DNA from 3 places in the Streptomyces sp. NPDC091280 genome. Region 2 is predicted to be linked to each of the others. Evidence: predicted binding sites of a transcription regulator. Region 2 holds the regulator's gene; each other region holds the start of a gene.
The links. Region 2 encodes HrcA, which represses chaperone genes, less so after heat shock. Its sites were predicted from a motif close to TTNGCACTCNGNNNNNCNGAGTGCNAA; they were not measured.
Positions count from the first base shown of each region.

Region 1: the regulator HrcA is predicted to act here: its motif matches at 1,082-1,108, upstream of groL (chaperonin GroEL).
Region 3: the regulator HrcA is predicted to act here: its motif matches at 1,084-1,110, upstream of groES (co-chaperone GroES).

Region 1 is NZ_JBIVUZ010000001.1:1,233,468-1,236,738, reverse strand. Features, by position in the region: gene thrC (threonine synthase) at 1-36, shown strand, start outside; gene ACIQPR_RS05720 (MoaD/ThiS family protein) at 33-308, shown strand; gene ACIQPR_RS05715 (cold-shock protein) at 740-946, shown strand; gene groL (chaperonin GroEL) at 1,271-2,893, shown strand; gene ACIQPR_RS05705 (NADH:flavin oxidoreductase) at 3,108-3,271, shown strand, end outside.
Region 2 is NZ_JBIVUZ010000010.1:461,362-464,632, forward strand. Features, by position in the region: gene ACIQPR_RS30565 (nitronate monooxygenase) at 1-69, opposite strand, end outside; gene dnaJ (molecular chaperone DnaJ) at 148-1,284, opposite strand; gene hrcA (heat-inducible transcriptional repressor HrcA) at 1,285-2,301, opposite strand; gene ACIQPR_RS30580 (MBL fold metallo-hydrolase) at 2,484-3,203, shown strand; gene ACIQPR_RS30585 (DUF3097 domain-containing protein) at 3,238-3,271, shown strand, end outside.
Region 3 is NZ_JBIVUZ010000001.1:773,552-776,822, reverse strand. Features, by position in the region: gene ACIQPR_RS03585 (polysaccharide deacetylase family protein) at 1-197, shown strand, start outside; gene ACIQPR_RS03580 (hypothetical protein) at 194-892, shown strand; gene groES (co-chaperone GroES) at 1,255-1,563, shown strand; gene groL (chaperonin GroEL) at 1,717-3,271, shown strand, end outside.

The sequences.
Region 1 (3,271 bases), on a different contig from region 2:
AACCTGGACTCCTTCCGAGAGGCTGGCCTCGCATGAGCGTGACCGTCCGCATCCCCACCATCCTGCGCACCTACACCGGCGGCAGGGCCGAGGTCGCCGCCGAGGGCGCCACCCTCGCCGAGGTCATCGGCGACCTGGAGAAGAACCACACCGGCATCGCCGCCCGCGTCCTGGACGACCAGGGCAAGCTGCGCCGGTTCGTCAACGTCTACGTCAACGACGACGATGTGCGGTTCGAGCAGGGGCTGGAGACGGCGACTCCGGACGGGGCCGGCGTCTCGATCATTCCGGCCGTTGCCGGGGGTTGATCGTTACCCTCGGTAACGTAGATTACCGAGTGTTCATCGAATTGCCTCTTCCGCGAGAGAAGCGGAGGGGGCAATTCTCTATGGTTGAGCACGGTACAGTTGGGGAACGCGCTCCATCCCGCATGCCGAACGCATATGAGTACCGGCTCCTTGTGCGACGAGAAGTAGCCAAAGTGTGTGGCTCTTTTGCGCCTTATGTGCCCTTTATCGGGCCCGACTTGCCCTGAAGTCGGACGAATTCTCCGTAAATTCCCGACCGGTCCTGCCCGGAATTCTCGTCGGATTGACCTGTTGCAGACGGCAGTTGGACGGATACATTCGGCCGCGGTCGACGCGTTCCGGCGCACGCCCCCAATCCTGTGGGGGGTGAGGTCTGACCCGGATCCGCGAAGTGCGGATCCGTGCAAGGGCCAGTAATAGGGGAGTTAGGCATGGCTCAGGGCACCGTCAAATGGTTCAACGCGGAGAAGGGGTACGGCTTCATCGCGGTCGACGGTGGTGCGGATGTTTTCGTCCACTACAGCGCGATTCAGATGGACGGCTACCGCACCCTGGAAGAGGGTCAGCGGGTCGATTTCGAGATCTCGCAGGGTCAGAAGGGGCCGCAGGCGGACATGGTCCGGCTCGCGACCGGCTGAAGCACGCGCCGACGAACAGCAGCGACGTTCTTCGTTCCTCACCGAAGGGCTCGTACTCCTGGGGGGTCACCTCCTGGGGTACGGGCCCTTCGGCGTGCGAGCCTCCTGGTCGGGGGTGCCAGTACTCGGGAGCCGCTTGCACTCGACCATGCCGAGTGCTAATCATTGGCGTTAGCACTCTGAAGGTGAGAGTGATAACGAAGGATCGGGTCGGTGAGGCCCGCAGGCCAGGTGGCGCAAGGAGCCACGGGGCAGGCGAGCCGTCCGTCGCGGGCGCCAGCGCGGTCCGGAGCAATCCACCCCAGTCCGGGAGGACCACTTCACATGGCCAAGATCATCGCGTTCGACGAGGAGGCGCGGCGAGGCCTTGAGCGCGGCATGAACCAGCTCGCCGACGCCGTCAAGGTCACCCTCGGCCCCAAGGGCCGCAACGTCGTCCTTGAGAAGAAGTGGGGCGCCCCCACGATCACCAACGATGGTGTCTCCATCGCCAAGGAGATCGAGCTGGAGGACCCGTACGAGAAGATCGGCGCCGAGCTGGTCAAGGAAGTCGCCAAGAAGACGGACGACGTCGCCGGTGACGGTACGACCACCGCGACCGTCCTCGCCCAGGCCCTCGTCAAGGAAGGCCTGCGCAACGTAGCCGCCGGCGCCAACCCGATGGCCCTCAAGCGCGGTATCGAGAAGGCCGTCGAGGCCGTCTCCGGTGCCCTCCTTGAGCAGGCCAAGGACGTGGAGACCAAGGAGCAGATCGCTTCGACGGCCTCCATCTCCGCCGCCGACACCCAGATCGGCGAGCTCATCGCCGAGGCGATGGACAAGGTCGGCAAGGAAGGCGTCATCACCGTCGAGGAGTCGCAGACCTTCGGTCTTGAGCTGGAGCTCACCGAGGGCATGCGCTTCGACAAGGGCTACATCTCGGCGTACTTCGCGACCGACATGGAGCGTATGGAGGCCGTCCTCGACGACCCGTACATCCTGATCGCGAACTCCAAGATCGCCAACGTCAAGGACCTGCTCCCGCTCCTGGAGAAGGTCATGCAGTCGGGCAAGCCGCTGCTGATCATCGCCGAGGACGTCGAGGGCGAGGCCCTGTCCACGCTGGTCGTCAACAAGATCCGCGGCACCTTCAAGTCCGTCGCCGTCAAGGCTCCGGGCTTCGGCGACCGCCGCAAGGCCATGCTCGGCGACATCGCCATCCTCACGGGCGGCGAGGTGATCTCCGAGGAGGTCGGCCTCAAGCTGGAGAACGCGACCGTGGACCTCCTCGGCCGCGCCCGCAAGGTCGTCATCACCAAGGACGAGACCACCATCGTCGACGGCTCCGGCTCCGCCGACCAGGTCGCCGGCCGGGTCAACCAGATCCGCGCCGAGATCGAGAACAGCGACTCGGACTACGACCGCGAGAAGCTCCAGGAGCGCCTGGCCAAGCTCGCCGGTGGCGTCGCCGTCATCAAGGCGGGCGCGGCCACCGAGGTCGAGCTCAAGGAGCGCAAGCACCGCATCGAGGACGCCGTCCGCAACGCGAAGGCGGCCGTCGAGGAGGGCATCGTCGCCGGTGGCGGCGTCGCGCTCATCCAGGCGGGCCACGTCTTCGAGAAGCTGGAGCTCGACGGCGACGAGGCCACCGGTGCCGCGATCGTGAAGCTGGCCCTTGAGGCCCCGCTGAAGCAGATCGCCGTCAACGCCGGCCTCGAAGGCGGCGTCGTGGTGGAGAAGGTCCGCAACCTCACCCCGGGTCACGGCCTCAACGCCGCGTCCGGCGAGTACGTCGACCTGGTCAAGGAAGGCATCATCGACCCGGCGAAGGTCACGCGTTCCGCTCTGCAGAACGCCGCCTCCATCGCCGCGCTCTTCCTCACCACCGAGGCCGTCATCGCCGACAAGCCGGAGAAGGCCGCGGCCCCGGCCGGCGGCGGCATGCCGGGCGGTGACATGGACTTCTGATCGACCCCTTCCGGTCGGTCAACGGTCTTACCGAGGGCGGTACTTCCTGCTTCTGGCGGGGGGTACCGCCCTCGGGCGTGTCCGGGATCACAGGCCGAGGGGCGGGACGGCCGGAATGACGGGCTTGGCCCGGAGGTTGTTGTTGACGCATGATCAATGCATACGCACATACCGTCCGGTACCCCGTGCCTGGTAGTCCGAGGAGCCCTCACACGTGTCTACGACCGCCCCCGCCTCCCGAGCGGCCGAAGTCCTCGCCCGCCCCATCGTCCTCAACGGCCTGACCGTCCCGAACCGGATCGTGATGGCGCCGATGACCCGGCAGTTCTCCCCGGGCGGCATCCCCGGCGAGGACGTGGTCGGGTACTACTCCCGCCG
Region 2 (3,271 bases):
GGAGACACCGCCCGCCATGGGGGCCTGCACGATCGGATGAGGGAAGAGATCGGTCAGTGCGGAGGACATGACGGCATGTTGTCACGTCCTCCGAACAAGTCCGAATCCGGCCTTCCGCCCGGCATAGGACAGCTGCATGACCGACGATCAACGCCCGTTGAAGGCGTCCTTCAGCCGTGAGAACAGGCCCTGCTGGCCCGGCTGGAACTGCCCCGTGGGCCGCTCCTCGCCGCGCAGTTTCGCCAGTTCCCTGAGGAGGCGTTCCTGCTCCACGTCGAGCTTGGTGGGGGTGGTGACCTCGACGTGCACGATGAGGTCGCCCCGGCCGCCGCCGCGCAGATGCGTGATGCCCCGGGTGTGCAGCGGGATCGACTGGCCGGACTGGGTGCCCGGCCGGATGTCGACCTCCTCCATGCCGTCCAGCGTCTCCAACGGCACCTTCGTGCCCAGGGAGGCCGCCGTCATCGGGATCGTCACCGTGCAGTGCAGATCGTCGCCGCGCCGCTGGAACGTGGAGTGCGGCAGCTCGTGGATCTCGACGTACAGGTCACCGGCGGGGCCGCCGCCGGGGCCGACCTCGCCCTCGCCCGCGAGCTGGATCCGCGTGCCGTTGTCCACACCGGCCGGGATCTTCACCGTGAGGGTGCGGCGCGAGCGGACGCGGCCGTCGCCGGCGCACTCCGGGCACGGTGTCGGCACGACGGTGCCGAAGCCCTGGCACTGCGGGCAGGGACGGGAGGTCATGACCTGGCCCAGGAAGGACCGGGTCACCTGCGAGACCTCCCCGCGACCGCGGCACATGTCGCAGGTCTGCGCGGAGGTGCCGGGGGCGGCGCCCTCGCCGTTGCAGGTGTTGCAGACGACGGCCGTGTCGACCTGGATGTCCTTCGTGGTGCCGAAGGCCGCCTCGTCCAGCTCGATCTCCAGCCGGATCATGGCGTCCTGGCCGCGGCGGGTGCGCGAGCGCGGTCCGCGCTGCGACGCCGTGCCGAAGAACGCGTCCATGATGTCCGAGAAGTTCCCGAAGCCGCCCGCGCCGAAGCCGCCGGCCCCACCGCCGCCCGCCTGCGAGAGGGGGTCGCCGCCGAGGTCGTAGACCTGCTTCTTCTGCGGGTCCGAGAGCACCTCGTAGGCGGCGTTGATCTCCTTGAACCGCTCCTGGGTCTTCGGATCCGGATTCACGTCCGGGTGCAGCTCGCGCGCGAGCCGGCGGAAGGCCTTCTTGATCTCATCCTGCGACGCGTCGCGACGCACGCCGAGAACGGCGTAGTAGTCCGTGGCCACTTAGGACTCCGCCAGGATCTGTCCGACGTACCGTGCCACTGCGCGTACCGCTCCCATCGTTCCCGGGTAATCCATGCGGGTCGGTCCGACCACGCCGAGCTTGGCGACTGCCTCGCCGCCCGAACCGTAGCCGACCGACACCACCGACGTGGAGTTGAGTCCCTCGTAGGCGTTCTCGTGACCGATCCGTACGGTCATGCCCGAATCCCCCGCCTCACCAAGCAACTTGAGGAGGACGACCTGCTCCTCCAGGGCTTCCAGGATGGGGCGGATGGTGAGGGGAAAGTCATGTCCGAAGCGGGTGAGATTGGCGGTGCCGCCGATCATCAGCCGCTCCTCGGTCTCCTCGACGAGGGTCTCCAGGAGGGTGGAGAGCACCGTCGCGACCGTGCCGCGGTCCTCGTTCTCGAAGGCCTCCGGCAGGTCCTGCACGAGCTGCGGCACGTCCGCGAAGCGGCGGCCGGCGATCCGGCTGTTGAGCCGCGCGCGCAGGTCCGCGAGCGAGGACTCCCCGAAGGGGGCCGGGCAGTCCACCATGCGCTGCTCGACCCGCCCGGTGTCGGTGATCAGCACGAGCATCACGCGCGCGGGGGCCAGCGACAGCAGCTCCACGTGGCGGACGGTCGAGCGGGTCAGCGAGGGGTACTGCACGACGGCGACCTGCCGGGTGAGCTGCGCGAGCAGCCGGACCGTACGGCCCACGACGTCGTCGAGGTCGACCGCGCCGTCGAGGAAGTTCTGGATGGCCTTGCGCTCGGGGCCGGTCATCGGCTTGACGCCCGCGAGCTTGTCCACGAACAACCGATAGCCCTTGTCCGTGGGGATGCGTCCGGCGCTGGTGTGCGGCTGGGCGATGTACCCCTCGTCCTCCAGGGCCGCCATGTCGTTGCGCACGGTCGCCGGGGAGACGCCGAGGCTGTGCCGCTCGGTGAGCGCCTTGGAGCCGACCGGTTCCTCGGTGCCCACATAGTCCTGGACGATGGCGCGCAGCACCTGAAGCCTGCGTTCGCTGAGCATCGCGCACACCTCCAGTTCTGGTCGCCTTTGCCGCCGCTTGTCGCGAGCCCGCCCTTTCCTGGCACTCTGTGCGCGTGAGTGCCAGCGTTCCCCGGCCCAGTGTACGGCCGTGAGGTACACCCCGGGCAAGGCCGGTCCCGCGAGGTCGCGTCACGGGGTGCCGTCACCGTTAGCGTCGCCGTATGACGGTGACTTGGGAAGAGGCGGGGTGGGAGCGGCTGGCCCCCGGGGTGGGCCGGTGCCGGCTGCCTGGCTGGGACTGCACGGTCGGGCTGGTCGTCGGGGACGGTTCGGCGCTCATGATCGACGCGGGGTCGAGTCTCGCGGAGGGCGCGCGGTTGCGTACGCAGGCGCAGGCGCTCGCCGGGCGCCGTGTGACCCATCTCGCGCTCACCCACGCCCATTTCGACCATGTCCTCGGGGCTGCGGTCTTCGCCGGGGCGACGGTCCTCGCGGCCGGGGGCGCGGGCGAGGTGTTCGAGCGCGGGGGTGAGGAGCTGCGGGCCGACGCGGTGCGCAACGGGCTGGACCCGAGGGCGGCGGAGAACGCGGCGGACGTCCTCGTGCGCCCGGGCCACTTCGTGTGGGGCCCCACGGTGCTCGAACTCGACGGCGGCCCGGACGTCCGGCTGCTGGCGACCCGGGGGCACACCGCCCACGACCTCGTGCTCGTGGTCCCGGGCGATCCGGCGGTCGTCTTCTGCGGCGACCTGGTCGAGGAGTCCGGCGAACCGCAGGCGGGCCCCGACGCCGTACCGTCGCACTGGCCCGCCGCGCTGGACCGTCTGCTCGGCCTGGGCGGCGAGGACGCGCTGTACGTGCCCGGTCACGGGGCGGTGGTGGACGCGGGGTTCGTGCGGGCCCAACGGGACGCGTTGGCAACCCGTTTCGGCGTGTCGTGACGAGGCCCGGCCCGGTTCTCCTATCGTCATCCGAATGCGCCAGTACTCCGCCGACCTGACCCCGCCGT
Region 3 (3,271 bases), on a different contig from region 2:
TCTGGGACGAGGAGGTCTTCGTCGACCACTGGGAGTACCGCGAGGACGACCAGGAACTGCACCCCGGGGACATCGTCCTGACCCACTTCAGGGGCCGAGACGAATGGAAGGGCACGATGGTCGACGACATGCGCCGCTTCCTCGGCAAGGTCACGGCCGAGGGCTACGCGGTGGCGCGCCTTGAGGACTACCTGTGAGGTTCCGGGTACCGGTGGCCGTCGCCCTGGCGGCCACCCTCCTCACCGGCTGCGCCCAGTCCGTCGACCCCATCGAACGGCTCGGCAAGAAGGCCGCCCAGCGCGTCCACCCGCACGGCCCGGCCCCCGAACAGCCGTACCGCCACTGGGGTTTGACGGCCCCCATGGCCCCGGCCCCGAAACCCTCCCCGGGACCTCCCGCCCGCTCCGCCGGCCCCGGCCTGCCACCCGTCGTGGACCACGTCCGCACCCGCGACAGGGTCGTCTTCCTGACCTACGACCACGGCACGGGCGCCCGCCCGGACCCGGGCTTCGCCGACATGGTCCGCGAACTGCGCCTGCCCGTCACCGAGTTCGGCACGCCCCAGGACCACCGCCCCGTCGCGGGCCTGCCCTACGACGCCCAACGCACCCGGATCTGCGGCCACTTGGCCCACCCCCGGCCCCGCCTGCTCCGGCCCCCCGACGGCACGTACGACACGACGACCCGCCGGGCCGCCGCCGACTGCGGCATCTCCGCCCTGGTCCTGTGGCGCGCCTCCACCACCACCGGAACCCTCACCTACGCCCGGGGCGCCCACCGCCTCGTCCCCGGCGACATCGTCCGCATCACCCCGACCGGCACGACGGCCCGACTGCTCCGGGGCATCCAGGAGCGCGGCCTGACGGTGGGGCGCCTGGAGGACTATCTCTGAGGGCTATCTCTGAGGACCACCTCTGCCGCGCCGGTGGCTCACGGCAACTGCCCGGCGCCGGTCGGCACGATCAGCCCGTCCGGCGTTTGAGGACGAGGCCGTCCAGGCCGATCGGGGGGTCCGGGGGCGCAGCCCCAGGGGCGGCAGCCACGGCCGACGGTGGTGAAAAATCCGCTCAAGCGCCGCGGGCATTGGCACTCCGCTTGACCGAGTGCTAATCGCAGTCATAGTCTCAGACCTGGCACTCCCCCCTGGAGAGTGCCAATAGCGACGGGCAGGTCCGGCACCCGCGACGACGGATCCACCTGGTCGCCACCTCAGACAGTTAACCCCGTGAGATCTCCGAAGGGGGAGGTCGGATCGTGACGACCGCCAGCTCCAAGGTTGCCATCAAGCCGCTTGAGGACCGCATCGTGGTCCAGCCGCTCGACGCCGAGCAGACCACGGCCTCCGGCCTGGTCATTCCGGACACCGCGAAGGAGAAGCCCCAGGAGGGCGTCGTCCTCGCCGTGGGCCCGGGCCGCTTCGAGAACGGCGAGCGCCTGCCGCTCGACGTCAAGACCGGCGACATCGTGCTGTACAGCAAGTACGGCGGCACCGAAGTGAAGTACAGCGGCGAGGAGTACCTCGTCCTCTCGGCCCGCGACGTGCTCGCGATCATCGAGAAGTAATTCGCTTCAAGCACCGTCTGAAGCACATTCAGTATGTGACTGAAGCACATTCAGTATGTGAGCTGCGCCCCTGGCCCCCGCGACCTTATGAAGCCGGGCGTCGGGGGCGCGGTTCGTTTCACCCACGTTTTCCGAGAGGGCTGAACCGCTCCCATGGCGAAGATCCTGAAGTTCGACGAGGACGCCCGTCGCGCCCTTGAGCGCGGCGTCAACAAGCTTGCCGACACGGTGAAGGTGACGATCGGCCCCAAGGGCCGCAACGTCGTCATCGACAAGAAGTTCGGCGCCCCCACCATCACCAACGACGGTGTCACCATCGCCCGCGAGGTCGAGCTCGACGACCCGTACGAGAACCTCGGCGCCCAGCTGGTGAAGGAGGTGGCGACCAAGACCAACGACATCGCGGGTGACGGCACCACCACCGCCACCGTGCTCGCCCAGGCGCTCGTCCGCGAGGGCCTGCGCAACGTCGCCGCCGGTGCCTCCCCGGCCGCCCTGAAGAAGGGCATCGACGCCGCCGTCAAGGCCGTGTCCGAGGAGCTGCTGGCCACCGCGCGCCCGATCGACGACAAGGCCGACATCGCGGCCGTCGCCGGCCTGTCCGCCCAGGACAGCCAGGTCGGCGAGCTCATCGCCGAGGCGATGGACAAGGTCGGCAAGGACGGTGTCATCACCGTCGAGGAGTCCAACACCTTCGGTCTGGAGCTGGACTTCACCGAGGGCATGGCCTTCGACAAGGGCTACCTGTCGCCGTACTTCGTGACGGACCAGGAGCGGATGGAAGCGGTCCTCGAAGACCCGTACATCCTCATCCACCAGGGCAAGATCAGCTCCATCCAGGACCTGCTGCCGCTGCTGGAGAAGGTCATCCAGGCCAACGCCTCCAAGCCGCTGCTGATCATCGCCGAGGACGTCGAGGGCGAGGCCCTGTCGACCCTGGTCGTGAACAAGATCCGCGGCACGTTCAACGCGGTCGCGGTCAAGGCCCCCGGCTTCGGCGACCGCCGCAAGGCGATGCTCGGCGACCTCGCCACCCTCACCGGCGGTCAGGTCATCGCCGAGGAGGTCGGCCTCAAGCTCGACCAGGTCGGCCTGGACGTGCTCGGCTCCGCCCGTCGCGTGACCGTCACCAAGGACGACACGACCGTCGTCGACGGTGCCGGCGACGCCTCCGAGGTCGCGGGCCGCGTCAACCAGATCAAGGCCGAGATCGAGAACACGGACTCCGACTGGGACCGCGAGAAGCTCCAGGAGCGCCTCGCGAAGCTGGCCGGCGGCGTGTGCGTGATCAAGGTCGGCGCCGCCACCGAGGTGGAGCTGAAGGAGAAGAAGCACCGTCTGGAGGACGCCATCTCCGCGACCCGCGCCGCGGTCGAGGAGGGCATCGTCTCCGGTGGTGGCTCCGCTCTGGTCCACGCCGCCAAGGTCCTCGAGGGCAACCTCGACAAGACCGGCGACGAGGCCACCGGTGTCGCGGTCGTGCGCCGCGCGGTCGTCGAGCCGCTGCGCTGGATCGCCGAGAACGCCGGCCTTGAGGGCTACGTCATCACCTCCAAGGTCGCCGACCTGGAGCCCGGCCAGGGCTTCAACGCCGCGACCGGCGAGTACGGCGACCTGGTCAAGGCCGGTGTCATCGACCCGGTCAAGGTCACCCGCTCCGCCCTGGAGAACGCCGCCTCCATCGCCTCCCTCCTCCTCACGACCGAGA